DNA from 3 places in the Ralstonia sp. PBBBR1 genome. Region 2 is predicted to be linked to each of the others. Evidence: predicted binding sites of a transcription regulator. Region 2 holds the regulator's gene; each other region holds the start of a gene.

Evidence for each region. Region 2 encodes FliA, which starts transcription of late flagellar genes. Its sites were predicted from a motif close to CTAAAGTTTNNNNNNNNNNNGCCGNTA; they were not measured.
Region 1: CFE42_RS06825 (flagellin) is a predicted target of FliA. The motif match lies at 1,523-1,549, and genes of this name have one in related genera.
Region 3: flgK (flagellar hook-associated protein FlgK) is a predicted target of FliA. The motif match lies at 2,926-2,952, and genes of this name have one in related genera.

What each region holds. Positions count from the first base shown of each region.
Region 1 is NZ_NKIL01000004.1:145,438-150,707, forward strand. Features, by position in the region: gene fliD (flagellar filament capping protein FliD) at 1-392, opposite strand, end outside; gene CFE42_RS06825 (flagellin) at 591-1,412, opposite strand; gene CFE42_RS06830 (response regulator transcription factor) at 1,819-2,454, shown strand; gene CFE42_RS06835 (EAL domain-containing protein) at 2,460-4,196, opposite strand; gene fliL (flagellar basal body-associated protein FliL) at 4,712-5,209, shown strand; gene fliM (flagellar motor switch protein FliM) at 5,211-5,270, shown strand, end outside.
Region 2 is NZ_NKIL01000005.1:301,763-307,032, reverse strand. Features, by position in the region: gene flhA (flagellar biosynthesis protein FlhA) at 1-1,081, shown strand, start outside; gene flhF (flagellar biosynthesis protein FlhF) at 1,078-2,988, shown strand; gene CFE42_RS10090 (hypothetical protein) at 3,004-3,789, shown strand; gene CFE42_RS10085 (RNA polymerase sigma factor FliA) at 3,798-4,559, shown strand; gene CFE42_RS10080 (nucleobase:cation symporter-2 family protein) at 4,938-5,270, shown strand, end outside.
Region 3 is NZ_NKIL01000004.1:174,951-180,220, forward strand. Features, by position in the region: gene flgL (flagellar hook-associated protein FlgL) at 1-869, opposite strand, end outside; gene flgK (flagellar hook-associated protein FlgK) at 936-2,873, opposite strand; gene flgJ (flagellar assembly peptidoglycan hydrolase FlgJ) at 2,989-4,074, opposite strand; gene CFE42_RS06995 (flagellar basal body P-ring protein FlgI) at 4,091-5,224, opposite strand; gene CFE42_RS07000 (flagellar basal body L-ring protein FlgH) at 5,235-5,270, opposite strand, start outside.

The DNA of each region.
Region 1 (5,270 bases), on a different contig from region 2:
GTGGTGGAAGCTTGCCCCTGCGCCGCCAGCACCTGCGATTGCGCAAGCTGCGTGACATTGACCGCGTAGGAACCTGCCGGCGCCGAGCCTGTCACCGACGCACTCAGCATCGAGGTGTCGTATCCGCTGGCCTTCATGGCGCTGTAGTTTGACGCGCTGCTCAGATTCGACAGCGTGGTCTGGAAGGTCGACAGCGCACTCTTGAGCGAGCCCACAGCCGACAGCTGCGTCTGATACGAGCTTTGCTGGGTCTGCAGCTGCGTCAGCGGCAGGCTTTCCACCTTCATGAGGCTGGACACCAGCGAATTGACATCGATGCTCGTCCCAATACCGGGAATCGAGATCGGCGGCACGTAGCTGCTGGTTGAGGAGGTGGTAGTGGTAGTCGCCATGATCGGGTCTGATAAGCGTCTGCGCCGACGGAAGTCTCTCTACACAACGGCACGGGCCGCAGCTTCTTTAGGGCAGGTTATGCAGGCGCCACCCACGCAGAAGAGGGGTATCCGACAAAAGGAAAAAGGCCGACGCCCCCGAGGAGCGCCGGCCCTTGGCCCAGCCGCAAGACGGCTGGGTGGCATCCAGCTTACTGATTAGCCCTTCAGCAGGCTCAGGATGCTGTTCGGTGCCGAGTTGGCTTGCGCCAGCATCGCCGTACCCGCTTGCTGCAGGATGTTCTGACGGGTCATGTTCGAGGTTTCCGACGCATAGTCCGTATCGATCAAGGACGACTTGGCAGCCGACAGCGCGGTGTTGTTCGACGTCAGCGTGTTGATCGTCGAGTTCAGACCACTTTGCTGAGCACCCAGGTTGGCGCGAGCCGCCTTCAGGTTGGTCAGATCGGTGTCGATGGCCGCCTGTGCGGCGGTCGCGTTGGCAGTCGAGGTCACGCTCGTGCCGCTCAGCGTACCGAAGGTCGACAGGTTGGCGTTGGAGACCGAGGTCACATCGGTCGCGGCGTTCTGGCCGTACTGGAACGTCGTGGCCGTAACCGAACCGTCGAACAGCTTGTTGCCGTTGTAGTTCGCGTTGGTCTCGATGTTCTTGTTGGCGGTGGCCAGCTTTTGGTATTCCTTGTCCAGGTTGGCCTGGTCGGTGGTCGACAGACCGCCGTTGTTGGCTTCCACGGCCAGTTGGCGCATACGTTGCAGGTTGTTTTCAACCTGGCCCAGGTACGAGTCGGCCGTTTGCAGATACGACATCGCCTGGTTGGAGTTCTGGATACCTTGCGTCTGCGAGTTCAGCGTGGTGGTCAGGCTGGAGGCCACAGCGTAGGCGGCGGCGTCATCCTTCGCGCTGTTCACGCGCAGGCCGGTCGACAGACGTTCCAGCGAGGTCTGCAGCGCATCCTTCGATGCCGACAGTGCTTGCTGCGTTTGCAGGGACGAGATATTGGTATTAAGGCTGAGGGACATGACGGCTCCTAAGTTTCCCGATGGTTTGTTGCCCGTGTTTGCTGATTCCGGCTAGGCCGGGCAACGTGACCTGCAACTTGAAGGGGATCAGGTCTGCGTTGTACTCAGGTTATCGGTGGCCTCGGAGGAAAGTTTAGGGTCGCCTTGACAAATTTGTGCGTCGGCGGCGGTTTGGGCTTGCGGGCGCCTGACTTTCGGCACCCCTCCAAAAGAGGCGGTGCGCCTGCTTCTTGGCCTTCGGGCCCTCGGCTATACTCGTTCGACCAGTTCATAGGCGCCTGCATCTCTCTATATAGAGCGCCACACACAGCACAGATGGGGAGTTGCAAGCCCGCCAGACGGCCCAAGGCCTGCCGGCGGAAAGAAGAGCTCGATGCGAGCCCGCGTTTGACCCGCAACACCCACCATGCTCAATGTCCTGATCGTCGAACCGCACGATATTGCCCGTGTCGGCCTGCGCCAGATCCTCAAGGATTCGCGCCTGGCCCGGCAGATCGAGGCCGTGCCGGACCTGCGCGATGCCAATAACGACCTGCTCGCACAGCGCGAGTGGGACGTCATGCTGTTCTCGGTGGAATCGGCCACCGGAGACGAATTCCAGACCATCAAGACCGTGCGCCAGCAGCATGCGCGTTTGGCCGTGCTGGCGCTGGGCCGCCACCCGGAAGCGCTGCTTGCCGTACGGGCGCTCAAGGCGGGCGCCGCCGGCTACCTGCCGATGGACGCCAGCCAGCCGCAACTGCTGGCAGCCATCAACGCCATCTCGAAAGGCAAGAAATACCTGCCTTCGGACCTCGTGGAAGTCCTGGCCGACAACCTGAATGTCGACTGGGACAAGCCCCGCCACGACATCCTCTCTGACCGCGAATTCCAGACGCTGCGCATGCTCGGCTCCGGCCGCACGCTGGGCGAGATTGCCGAGGCGCTGCAGATCAGCGTCAAAACGGTCAGCGTGTATCGGGGGCGCGTGCTCTCGAAGATGAAGCTGCGCAACAATGCCGAGCTCACCATGTACGTGGTCAGCAACAGCTTGCAGATCTGAGCGCGCTATGAGAACCGCGGGACACGCTCGCCGTAACGGCGGGCGTTCTCGCGCACGAGATCCTGTACCGCTGCCGGTTCCAGCGGCCGCGTGAGCAAATAGCCCTGAAACTCGTCGCAGCCGACTTCGCGCAGGAATTCAAGCTGGCCGATGGTTTCCACGCCTTCGGCCACGGTCTTCATGCCCATGGCTTGCGCCATCATGATGATGGCCCGCGTGATGGCCGCGCGCTCGACCACGTGCGGCAGGTCTTGCACGAACGAACGGTCGATCTTCAACGTATCGATCGGGAAGCGGTGCAGATACGACAGCGATGAGTATCCGGTACCGAAATCGTCCAGCGCCAGCGATACGCCCATGGCGCGCAGCTCGGTCAGCAGGGCATGCAATGACGGATCGTCGCGAATCAGAATGCCTTCGGTCATCTCCAGTTCCACCGCGTTGCCGGGCAAGCCACTGGTCGACAGCGCGCCACGCACCATCCCGCTCAACTGCCCGGAGCTGAATGCCTGGCCCGAGAGGTTGATCGACATGCGCAAGTCCGGCAGCCCGATGCGGCGCCAGCGTGCAAGCTGGTCGCAGGCGGCGCGCAGAATCCAGCGGTCGATCTCGACAATGAGACCGGTTTCTTCGGCGTCCTGAATGAACTGGCCGGGCATCATGTGGCCGAAATCGGCCGAGTTCCAGCGGATGAGCGCTTCCACCCCGACAATGCGGCCGCTCCTGACGTCCACGCGCGGCTGGTAGTCGGCGTAGAACTCGTTGCGGTCGCTCGCGCGGCGCAGGCCCGATTCAATGCGGAAGCGGCGCGAGACGCGGTCGTCAAGGTCGCTGGTAAAGGTCTGGAAGTTGTTGCGCCCGCGTTCCTTGGCCAGGTACATGGCGGCATCGGCCTTGCGCAGGAGCGTGTTCGGATCGTCGCCGTCGTGGGGTGCCACGGCAATGCCGATCGACACGCCCAGATACAGCTCCTGCCCCTCGATATGGAAGGGCGCGCTGATGGCCGAGAGGATGCGCTCGGCCACGCGCCGCGTGCCCAGGCCATCGAGCGCTTCGAGCATGACGACAAATTCATCGCCGCCCAGGCGCGCAACGGTGTCGGCTTCGCGCGCGCAGGCCTGCAGGCGGGCCGCCACTTCGCGTAGCAGCATGTCGCCAAACTGGTGGCCCAGCGTGTCGTTGACGTTCTTGAAACGGTCCAGATCGAGAAACATGACCGAGACGCGCGACTGGTTGCGGCGCGCAAGCGCCAGCGCGTGCTCCAGCCGGTCTTCCAGCGCGGAGCGGTTCAGCAGGCCCGTGAGCGTATCGTGCGTGGCCAGATGCCGGATGCGCTGCTGTGCTTCGCGGATCTGCGTGATGTCGACCAGCGACACCAGCACCGAATAGGGCGTGGCGCCGGCTTCCGAGGCGCGCGCCGAGGCCGTCATGGAATGGCCGCCATCGGCAAACAGTGGCGTCCAGTTGCTGGAAACCCACACCGTGCGGCCATCCACGCAGTGCATTCCGAAAATCTGGTTCAACTGCGGCTGGCCCTCGGCGATCACGTCCTGATCGGGCCAGTCCGCCTCGTGGATGGAGGCGTCGAATTCGTCCACGGCAGAGGTGACCACCGTGGGCAGCAGGCGCCCCACCAGCGCATCCACCGGCAAACCCAGCAGCCGTGCGGCGCTCGGGTTGGCATAGGTGACGCGGCGATCCGCCCCGCACACGAGGATGCCCTCCGTCAGCGCATTGACCATCGACAGCAGGTCCAGCTTCGGGCAGAAGCTCGGCAGTGCGCCGCGTGCAGGACAGTCGGCCGACAAGCCATCGGCATCGACTAGCGCAAGGTCAATACGGGTGGAAAAGGGCAAGGAATTCAAGGCGGCTTCCGGCAAGGCAACGCAGGTATGCAAGGCCGGAACATGCCGGCGCGTTCTTTCATTACAACGGCAAGCGCGGGCAATTCTTTCGGGCCAACGCCACTTTTGCAGCGGAACCCGCCCGCCAGGCGACTGGTAAGGCGCCTAATGCGGTGCATCGGGACTATGTAGGTGGATCAAAAATCACTTATCGTGCGCGTACCGCCCCACCCTGCGCATCGCAAACGCCCGAGATAAGCCGGATTGACCACGTTTCTTCCTGGAATGAGCTGGACAGAGGTGGGGAAGAATGCCATCCGAGAACCCGACTCTGTGCTTTGCGTTGTTTTACGTTGTCTTGCGCGACGCGAGCCGGGAAAGCCCACCCCCCCTTTAGTCCCCGAGTGATCCCCATGGCCGAAGCCGCTGCCGCCACTACCGCGCCCGCCCCAGCAAAGGGCGGTTCCACCAAGCTGCTGCTGATCATCCTGATCGTGCTTTTGCTCGTCGGCATGGGCGGCGGCGCCGCCTGGTTCTTCCTTGGAGGCGGCAATCACGCCGCATCCGGCCCCGCCGCACCGCCCAAGCCGAAAGAGCCGGTGTTCGTGGTCATGGAAACCCTGACCGTCAACCTGCAGCCCGAAGAGGGCAACGACCGTTACCTGCAGATCGGCATCACGTTCAAGAGCTTCGATAAGCATGCCGAAGAAGAGATCAAGACCTACACGCCCGAACTGCGCAGCAAGGTCCTGATGCTGCTGGCCAGCAAGACGCCCACCGAGCTGTATCCGGCGGACGGCAAGGTCAAGCTGGCCAAGGAAATCGTTGAACTGTGCGAACACGTCTTCAAGGCTGTCGGCAAGGAATCGCCGGTGGCAGATGTCTTGTTCACCAACTTTGTGATCCAGTGACATGCTCAAGGAAGAGTTTCTTTCCCAGGAGGAAATCGACGCGCTCCTCAAGGGCGTGTCC
Region 2 (5,270 bases):
GAGCTGGGACGACGTGTCGTGGGTCGACGTGCTGGGCCTGGAAATCGGTTACCGCCTGATCCCGCTGGTCGACAAGAGCCAGGACGGCGAGCTGCTGCGCCGCATCAAGGGCATCCGCAAGAAATTCACGCAGGACATGGGCTTCCTGGCGCCGGTGGTGCATATCCGCGACAACCTGGAGCTGGGCCCATCGTCGTACCGCATCACGCTCAAGGGCGTGGAGATCGGCCACGGCGAGGTGCAGCAGGGCAAGTTCCTGGCCATCAATCCGGGCGGCCAGGATGGCATGGGCGGTCATGGCGGCATGGGTGGCCTCGGTGGTCGACTGGGCACGCAACTGCCCGGCACGCCCACCGTGGACCCGACCTTTGGCCTGCCGGCCATGTGGATCACCGCCGATGTGCGCGATCGCGCGCAGGCCGAGGGCTACACCGTGGTCGATTGCAGCACCGTCATCGCCACCCACGTCAATCAGTTGATTTACACCCATAGCACCGAGCTTCTCGGCCGTTTGGAAGTCCAGCAGTTGCTCGATCATTTGGGCAAGGAAGCACCGAAGCTGGTCGAAGACGTTGTACCCAAGCTGTTGCCCGTCGCGACCGTGCAGAAGGTGCTGCAGAACCTGCTGGACGAAGGCCTGCATATCCGCGATATCCGCACCATCGTCGAGACGCTGGCGGAACACGGAGGCAGGACGCAAGACCCCGCCGAACTCACCGCCGCCGTGCGTGTGGCGCTGGGCCGGGCGATTGCCCAGCAGCTCTTCCCGAACAAGACCGAAATGCAGGTCGTCACGCTTGACCCGAATCTGGAGAACATCTTGCTGCAAAGCGTCGTTGGCTCTAACGCCGGCCCGATCGAACCGCAACTGGCCGACTCGCTCATGCAGGCGGCAGCGGACTCGTCGCGGCAGCACGAACAGATGGGTCAGACGGGCGTCCTGCTCGTGCCGCCCGCACTGCGCCCGATGCTTGCCCGCCTGTTCAAGCGTGCCGCACCGAGCCTGCGCGTGCTGTCGCACGCAGAAATTCCGGATCACCGAACGATTAAGGTTGTCGCCATGCTTGGAGGCCGCGCATGAAAATGCATCGATTTACCGGACTGACGTCGCGTGACGTGTTGCGCAAGGTCCGCGACCAACTGGGCGATGGCGCTCTGATCCTGTCGAACCGTGCCATTCCGGGCGGCATCGAGATCATCGCGGCATCCGATTCGCACGTGGATGCGCTGGTCGATACGCAGTCGTCGGCACCCAAGACGGCACAGCGCCGCCCGATGGCTCCGGCTCCGATTCCCGAGCCCGCACCGATTGCCGCTGCAACCGCAGCCGTCGTCGCCGCTCACGCTCCCGCTGAAGAGGCCGCGCAGGCCGAGGCCCCGGCACCCAACGCACTGGCCCGTCTGCGTAACCGCTTCATTGCTTCGCGCCGCGCTCCCGCACAGGAAGACGCACCGGCAGCGCCGGCTGCTCCCGTGGCCAAGCCGGCCGGCCGCACGCTGCAAACGCGCGTGGACGACGACGTGGCGTTTGGCGAAGAAGATGCGCTGGCCGCGTCCACCCGCATGCTGGCGGGCCTGTCGCTCGACCGTGCCAATGCCGAGGTTGCCCAATCTGCGGCGCAGGCCCTGGCCAGCACCGCCCAGTTCATCGCCCGCCGCAGCACGGTGGAAGACGACCAGCCGGAAATGGAATCGACCGCCCGCTTTGCCGCACGTCGCGAGCAGGCACGTGAGCAGGCACGCGAACAGGATGACCGCCCGGTCACGCTGCGCAGCTTTACCGAGCGCGTGGAAGCGCAGGCGCGCACCCTCCGTGCAGAACAGCAGAAGACTGAGGCGCCCATGAAGGCGCGCATCGAGGCGCAAGCCGAGGCAGGCACGTCGTCCGACATTTTCGTCCGCGTGGAGGACACGATGGCCAAGCCCGAAGCCCCGCGTGATGACGTGAGCCTGCAGCGTTCGGCCATCCAGGCCGACGTGAAGGAAAGCATCCGTGCCGAGACCGACGTGATGACCCGCCGCGTGGTCGGCGAGATCGAAACGCTCAAGAGCACGCTGAACGACGCCATGTCGAGCCTGGCCTCGCTGGGCGTGAAGTTGGGCGACCCGGTGCGTACGCGCCTGTTCCAGACCATGCTCAACGCGGGGTTCTCGGCGCAGCTCACGCGCTACGTGCTGGAGAACATGCCGCAGCACGACGCGTATGAAGGTGCGCTGGACTTCGTGCAGCGCGCGATTGAAAAGAACCTGAGCACCGTGTCGGACGAGAACAGCCTGCTCGACCAGGGCGGCGTGTTTGCCCTGATGGGCCCGACCGGCGTGGGCAAGACCACCACGACCGCCAAGCTGGCCGCGCGCTTCGTGCTGCGCCATGGCGCATCGCGCGTGGCACTGCTCTCGACCGACAGCTACCGGATCGGCGGCCACGAACAGCTGCGCATCTACGGCAAGATCCTGGGCGTCTCGGTGCATGCCGTGAAAGACGCGCAAGACCTGAGCCTGGCGCTGAACGACCTGCGCGAGAAGCACGTGGTGCTGATCGACACCATCGGCATGAGCCAGCGTGACCGCGCCGTGTCCGAGCAGATGGCGATGCTGCATGCCGTGGGCCCGTCGATCAAGCGCCTGCTGCTGCTCAACGCTGCCAGCAACGGCAAGACGCTCGATGAAGTCGTGGGTGCCTACCGCGACGCCAACCTGGCCGGCTGCATCCTGACCAAGATCGACGAGGCTGCCTCGGTGGGCCATGCGATGGACGTGATGATCCGTCGCCGCTTGCCGCTGCACTACGTGTCGTACGGCCAGCGTGTGCCGGAAGACATTGCAGTGCCGAACAAGAAGCTGCTGATCCACCGCTCGTTCCGGGCCGGTGCAGAGCAGTCGTCGTTCTCGCTGGATTCGGATGAATCGTTGCTCGTGGCGCAAGGCGCGGTGTTACGCAACGCAGGCAACCGCGAACCCGGCCTGGCCGCTTTCGATTTCGCCTGACAAGGGGGCGCGACCATGACGACGCCATTCGCCAAGGATCAAGCCGCAGGGCTGCGGCGCATGCTCGGTCATGCCGCTGCCCGCCGGGTGCTGGTGATCGGTGCGGAAGAGCAGGTCGATGACTTTGTCGACAACCTGCGCATCGCGCTGTCCGCCATGGGCCGCGACACGGCGGTAGTGAACGCCCAGACCATGCTCGCCATGCCCGGCGTGCTCAAGCAGTACGACGAGACGGCGGATGTGACGCTCGTGGCCGCGCATTTTGGCACCCGGGCGCTGAGCACCGTGGCTGAGGCGTGCGACGACGTGCTGCTGACCTTCTCGGATGGTCCGGAAGGCCTCAAGAGCGCGTACACGCTACTCAAGAAAACCGCCGTGCTGCAAGGCAGCGCTGGCATCCGCACCGTGGTGTGCGGCGCGCACTCGGTGGATTCCGCCGTGCGCGTGTTCGGCAACCTGGCCAACACCGTGGGCCAGTACCTGAACACCCGTATCGATTTCGCCGGCTACCTCCCTGAGGACCGGCACGTAGAACTCGCGCTCTCGCTCGGCAAGCCCGTGGCGAGTGCGTTTCCCGCATCGCCTTCGGCCATGGCCTTCCGCCAGCTTGCCGAAGAAATGTTGAGCTGGGCCAGCGCCGAGGCCCAAGCCGGTGATGGCAGTGTGCCGTCGCGGGTGGTCATGTCGGCGCGGGCACCGGCACAGCTGGCAGATGAATCGGCGCAGGCAACGTCAATGTCGGCATCGACAGCGACAGCGACACCCGGCGCCACCGCACGCGCGGCCGAATTGGTTTATTGAGGCGCAGCATGAACGAAGCGTCAAAGGCAGGCATGGATATGTACACCGCAACCGGTCGCAAGACCAAGTCCGACGAGATGGCCACGTACGCACCCCTGGTGCGCCGCATTGCCAACCAGATGATGGTCAAGCTGCCGGCCAGCGTTGAGCTGGACGACCTGATCCAGGCCGGCATGATGGGCTTGCTCGATGCGCTGTCGCGCTATGAGGAAACGCAGGGCGTGCAGTTCGAGTTCTACGCGGCCCAGCGTATTCGCGGCGCGATCCTGGACGAACTGCGCGGCTCGGATTGGCTGCCGCGCGGCCTGCGCCGCAACGCGCGCACGATCGAGCAGGCAATCCAGAAGCTGCAGCAGCAGAAGGGCCGCGCGCCCACCGAAACCGAGATTGCCGTAGCGCTGGGCATGTCGCTGGCCGAATACCAGAAGCAACTGGTCGACCTGCAAGGCAGCCAGTTGCTGTATTACGAAGATTTCGACCGTGAAGACGCTGACGCCTTCATCGAGAACCGCGCACCCGAGAACGACGCCACGCCGCTGGACCAGCTGCTGGACCACGACCTGCGCGAATCGGTTGTCGCTGCCATCGAGGGACTGCCCGAGCGCGAGAAGCTGATGATGAGCCTCTACTACGAGCAGGATCTGAACCTGCGTGAAATCGGCGCCGTGATGGGCGTGTCGGAATCGCGCGTGTGCCAGATCCACAGCCAGGCGATTGCCCGCATCCGTTCGCGCCTGCGCGATCGCGCATGGCTGCCGACGCCGACCTGATATGAGGTCGGCTGAGAGCTGCTAACAAAACCCTCTGCTTCACTGGGTTGGATGGCGGCTCTTGGTCCCAGCTTTACCTGCCAGGTATTTCTACTGCGCGGTCAGCGACTCATGTCGCGGCCGCGCTTTTTCTTTGGGGCCTCGGTCACGAGGCACGCTTGGAGGCGTGAAACAGGTAGATCACGGCGCACATGCGTTTCAGAACGCAAAATATGTACACAAAAAACGGTTGTAATTGTTGACAGAAAAATGGCGCCCCTCCAAGATTCCGGCAAATACGCGGCATCACGCCGCATGAATGCCGGCGGATGGAACCCGCCCCATCCGCCTAAAGCACGCTCCCGGCATTGACACGGGGGCGGCCCCAGGAGACAGACAATGCGCCAATCCCCCGGCCAACCCACGCCTTCTTCGTCAACAATCGCCGACACCGTTGCCGATCCCGTCAACGAGTTCCTGCCGCTGCCGCGCCTGTTCGCGCTTGGCCTGCAACACCTGCTGGTGATGTACGCCGGGGCGATCGCCGTGCCGCTGATTGTCGGCAATGCGCTCGGCCTCTCGAAGAGCGATCTCTCGTATCTCGTCAATTGCGACCTGTTTGCGGCTGGGATCGGCACGCTGATCCAATCGCTCGGCTTCCTGATTTTCGGGATCCGCCTGCCGGTCATGATGGGCGTCACGTTTGCGGCGGTTGCCCCGATGATCGCCATC
Region 3 (5,270 bases), on a different contig from region 2:
TGCGAGATGGCGGAGGTGTAATCCACCGATTGCAGCTTCGAGATCTGCTCCTTCAACTGCTCGCCGTAGTTCGAGCCGCTGCTGTTGAGCGTGGCGAGCTGCGCCTGCTGCGTGCCCACCGTCACCTGCGCTTGCAGGGCGACCTGATAGGCATTGTCGAGATTGCCCTGCGCCGTCTGCACGGCCTTTTGCAGGTTGGCGACGTCGGTGGCCTGAGTGGCAGCGTTGATCGGGGTCGACAGCGCCGTGATCAGCTTCTCGTACGTCTTGAAGATGCTCTGATTGGCGTTCGGGTTGGACGCATCCGAGTTGGGGATGCGCACGAACACCGAATCGCCCGACACCGAATTCGGCATCGAGATGTTCTGCGAAACCTGCACCACCGGTGGCTGGCCGCTACCGACGTATTGCACGGAACCGCCGGTGTTGGTGAACGGATCGGTCGTGCCGTTGGCGCCGCCAAACAGGGCCACGCCCGAGGCATCGCGCTGATTGGCCGTCGACAGCAGCTGCTGGTACTGCTGCTTGACCTGCGCCAGCACACCAACGCGCTGTGACTCCGTCATCAGCGAGGTGTTGGCGCCCACCAATGTCTGCTTGCCCTGCTGCAGCGTGGTCACCAGATTGGTCAGCGCCGAAGACACGCTGGTCAGGCGCGCGTCGGTGGTGTCACGGTTGGACTGGTATTGGTCGTTGGTGTCCTGCGTTTGCTGCAATTGCGCCATCTGACCAAACGCGCTGGGGTTGTCGCCCGCACTGGTGAGCGCGATGCCGCTTGCAATCTGCTGCTGCAGCGTGAGCAGGTTCGATTGCGTGTTCTGCATCGAAGCGGAAGACGCTGCAAAGAATTGGGCGCTACTGACTCGCATGATCGGTCCGGACGAAGGGCTTTAGGACGTTATCGGCAGGCGGGGCGGTTTCTTCAGCCGCGCCGATCAGCCGCCGGCAATCGACAGCAGGCTGGCGAACAGCGAATTGGCCGTCTGCATCACCTTGGCGGAGGCCTGGTAGGCCTGCTGGTACTTCATCAGGTTCATCGCCTCCTCATCGAGGTTCACCCCCGACACCGACTGCTGCTGTTGCGTGGAGCTGGCCAGCAGCGCCTTCTGCGAGGTCAGGTTGGTGCTGGCGCGGTTGGCCTGCACACCCACCTGGGTGACGAGGTTGTTCCACGCCGAGCCGATCGAGGTCGTGCCGCCGTCCAGCAGGTTGCTGTTGCGCAGCTTGGCCAGCGCGCTGGCGTTGCCGTTGTCGGTGCTGTTGGCGGTGTTGGCCGAAATGGCGAACGTGTCACCGTTGCCGGGCGAACCCGAGAGCGTCATCTGTACGCCGTTGAACGCGTACGTCGCGCCCTGCGTGTACGGTGCCGTGCCGCCCGCGTACGTGGTCGACGTGCCGCCCACCGTGACGGTGACGCTGCCCGGGAATCCCGACAGGGAGCCGCCAACGGCCGAGCTGTACGTCAGGTTGATCGGCGAGGTGAGCGGCGAGCCGGCATACGTGCTGTCCACGCCCAGTGAAGACACCGTGGCGCTGCCCGTGTTGTTGCTGCCCTGGTTGAGCACCACGGGCGAGGCTGCGGCCACGTTGTGATAATCAGTGGTGAGCGTCTGCATGGTGGCGGCCGCGTTGGCGGTCGGGCGCACCAGGAAGGAGTCACCGCTGTTCATCGTGCCCGACAGGTTGAGCGTGACACCGTCGATCGTGGTCGGCCAGCTCGACACGGTTACGGAGGCGGAGCCGTCCGGATAGTGCGAAACGGTGTAGGCGCCGCCCTGGTACTTGACCTGGTAGTCGTAGCCCTGCCCCGCATTGGCGTTGGTGATGCTGGCAGTCAGCGAGCCGCTGCCGGTGTTGTTGGTGCTGGGCGCGACGCTCGGGTTGGCCACGGAGAAGAGGTCCGTGCCCATCTTGCCGTTGGCGTCCATGCCGAGTTTGTTCTGCGCGTTCACGTCGGCCGACACGGCCGTGGCCAGACGGCCCAGGCTGTTCTGTGCCGGAATGAGCGTGTTGTTGCGAAAGTCCATCAGGCCGCCCAGCGCACCACCGCCGAGCTGGCTGTCGTCGATGTTGACCGTGCCGCCCGGGCTCTTGTAGCCCACCGACAGTTGCGTCGGGTCGTACTGCGACGGCACCGCCGTCAGCTGGTAGCTCTTGTTGCCCTGCACGAGCGCCTGGCCGTTACCCACGTAGATGTTGAACTGGCCGTCGCCGGTCTGCACCACGCTCGCCTTGATCGACTGATTGAGCGTCTGGACTAGCTGGTCGCGCTGGTCACGCAGGTCATTGGCCGGCTGGCCGGTTGAGGCTTCCGCCTTGGAAATCTGGTCGTTCAACGAGGCGATCTGCTGCGCGGTGCCGTTGACCGAGCTGATCTGCGTCTGCACCTGCGTATTGACCTGGTTGTTGAGCGAACTCAGTTGCCCGGCAATCGAATTGAAGCGGCTTTGCAGGCCCGCCGCGGCGTTCAGGAAGACCTGGCGCGCGGTGGTGTCCGAGGGCTTGGAGGCCAGGCCATCGGCAGCGTTGAAGAAGCTGGTGAGCGACGAAGTCAGGCCGCTGTTGCTGTCCGACATGTATTTGCTCAGGCCCGACACCAGGCTGTTGAGCTGGTCTGCTGCGCTGGTCGAGGCCTGGCCGCTTTGCACCTGGGCCGTGAGGAACTGGTCGTAGATGCGCTTGACGGTCGTGACGTTGGCGCCCTGGCCGAGATAGCCCACGCCGGCGTACAGCGGAATGTTTTCCGTCTGCACGGCTTCCTGGCGCGAATAGCCAGGCGTGCTGGCGTTGGCAATGTTGTTGCCGGTCACCTGCAGGTTGATATCGGCAACCCGCAGGCCAGACGCGCCAATATTCAGGAGGGAGCTGCTCATAGTTGTCTCGGTGCGGGCGGCACGAAGCCGCCGAAATAAGCTCTAGAAACAACATCGGCCGACTCAGGACAAACTTGAGCCGGCCGCCGTCGCCAAAATATGCTTCTTAAATCACTCAGACGATCTGCTTGAGCACCGCCATGATCTTGTGGGCGTAGTTCGGATCGGTGGCGTAGCCCGCGCGCTGCAAGCCCTTGGCGAACGACGCCGCATCGTTGCCGTTGCCGGCTGCCACGACGTTGCTGTAGCGCGGGTTGTTGGCCAGCAGGTTGGCGTAATCCTTGAACGCCTCGGCGTACGAGCTGTAGGCGCGGAATTTCTCCTGAACCTTGTGGGCAACACCGCCGATGTATTCGGTGGTGGTCACCGTGGCAGTCTTGCCGGCCCATGAGCCGCCGGCCTTGATGCCGAACAGGTTGTGCGTGTTCGTGCCGTCCTTTGCCTTGATCTCGCGGCGGCCCCAGCCGGACTCCAGCGCGGCGTGGCCGATCATGAAGTTGGCCGGAATGCCGGTTTCCTGTGCGGCCTGCGACGCGTGGCCGATCAGCTTGTTGTAGAAGCTGGTCATGCGCTCGCCGCGCGGCTCCGATGCCACCGTCGACAGATCCACCTCGGGCGGCGCACTCGGGGTCTGCGCCTGCGCATCCGCCTGCTTGCGCAGGGCGGCCAGCGCACGCTGCACACGTTCTTCCAGGCCCGGGCGCGGCACGGTGCTGATGCCCGAACCGTCGTCTTCGGTGCCCGGTGCGACGGCTGCAGCCATGCTGTTGAGTGACGACCGGGCGATGGCCTTGGCGGCATCGCTGGTCGCACTGGCGGCACCCGGCAGCGCGGTATTGGTCGCCGTCGTATTGGACAGCGCGGTATTCACCTTGCCGCCCGCATCCGGGTTCACATGGTTGGCCTGACGCAGCATCTGCTTCAGAAGCTGGTCTGCCACGCCCACGCCGCGCGACGCCATGGTCTGCGACAGCTGCTGGTCGAGCATCGACGTGTACATCTTGCTCGAAGACGAATCGAGCGGCCCGTTCTGCGGCGATGCATCGCGCATCTGCTTGAGCATCATGTTCACGAAGATCGCGTCGAATTGCTTGGCGACGGTCTTGGCCGCGCCGTTCGGATCGGTACGCGCCGTTTGCTTGAGCGACTCGAACCCTCGGGAATCGAGCGCCAGGCGGCTGGTGAGGTCGGTTGGGTTCATCGTGGCCTCCCCTGCGTCAGATGATTTCCAGGTCGGCGCGCAGCGCGTTGGCCGCCTTCATCGCCTGCAGGATCGAGATCAGGTCTTGCGGGTTGGCGCCAATCGCGTTGATGGCCTTCACCACATCCGCCAGGTTGGTGCCGCCCTTCACGTTGATAAGGCTGCCGCCTTGCTGCTTGACCTCAATGTTCGAGCGCGCGCCCGCCACCGTCTGCCCTTGCGAGAAGGGCGCGGGCTGGCTCACCACCGGGTCCGTACTGATGGTGACCGACAGGCTGCCGTGCGCCACCGCGCAGGGCTCGAGCTTGACGAGCTGGTTCATCACCACCGAGCCCGTGCGGGCGTTGACCACCACACGCGCGGCGGCCAGCGCCGGCGTCACGTCAATATTCTGCAGCTTGGCCACGAAGCCGACGCGGTCCGACGCCAGGGCCGGTGCGCGCACGTTGATCGTGCGGCCGTCGGCGGCTTGCGCCGTATCCGTGCCGAACTGCTTGTTGATGGCGGTGACGATGTTCTGCACGGTGCCGAAATCCGTCGTGCCGGTATCGAGCTGGATGCTGCCGGCCTCGCCCACCGTGGCCTGCACGGCACGCTCCACCGTGGCGCCGTTGGCGATACGGCCCGCGCCGAGCTGGTTGATCTGCACCTTGCTGCCATTGGCCGACGCGCCTGCACCGCCAATCACCACGTTGCCCTGCGCCAATGCGTAGAGCTGGCCGTCCACGCCCTTGAGCGGCGTGAGCAGCAGCGTGCCGCCGCGCAGGCTCTTGGCGTTACCGATGGAGGACACCGTCACGTCGATGGTCTGGCCCGGCCGCACAAAGGCAGGCAGCGTGGCCGTCACCACCACGGCGGCGGTGTTCTTGAGCTGGATGCTCGCGCCGGCCGGTACGTTGATGCCGAACTGCGTGAGCATGTTGTTGAAGCTCTGGACCGTGAACGGGGTCTGCGTGGTCTGGTCGCCGCTGCCGTCCAGGCCGACGACAAGGCCGTAGCCGATCAGCGCGTTGTCTCGCACGCCGGCAACGGTGGTCAGATCCTTGATGCGGTCAGCGTGTGCCGTGGTCGGAACAACCGCTGAAATCGCGCTCAGTGCCACCAGGGCCGCGCCAAGGGTTCGATACAACCTCGTTCTAAGCAAAGTCATGGCAGATTCCTCAGAACGGCGACACGGTCAGGAAGAACCGCGACAG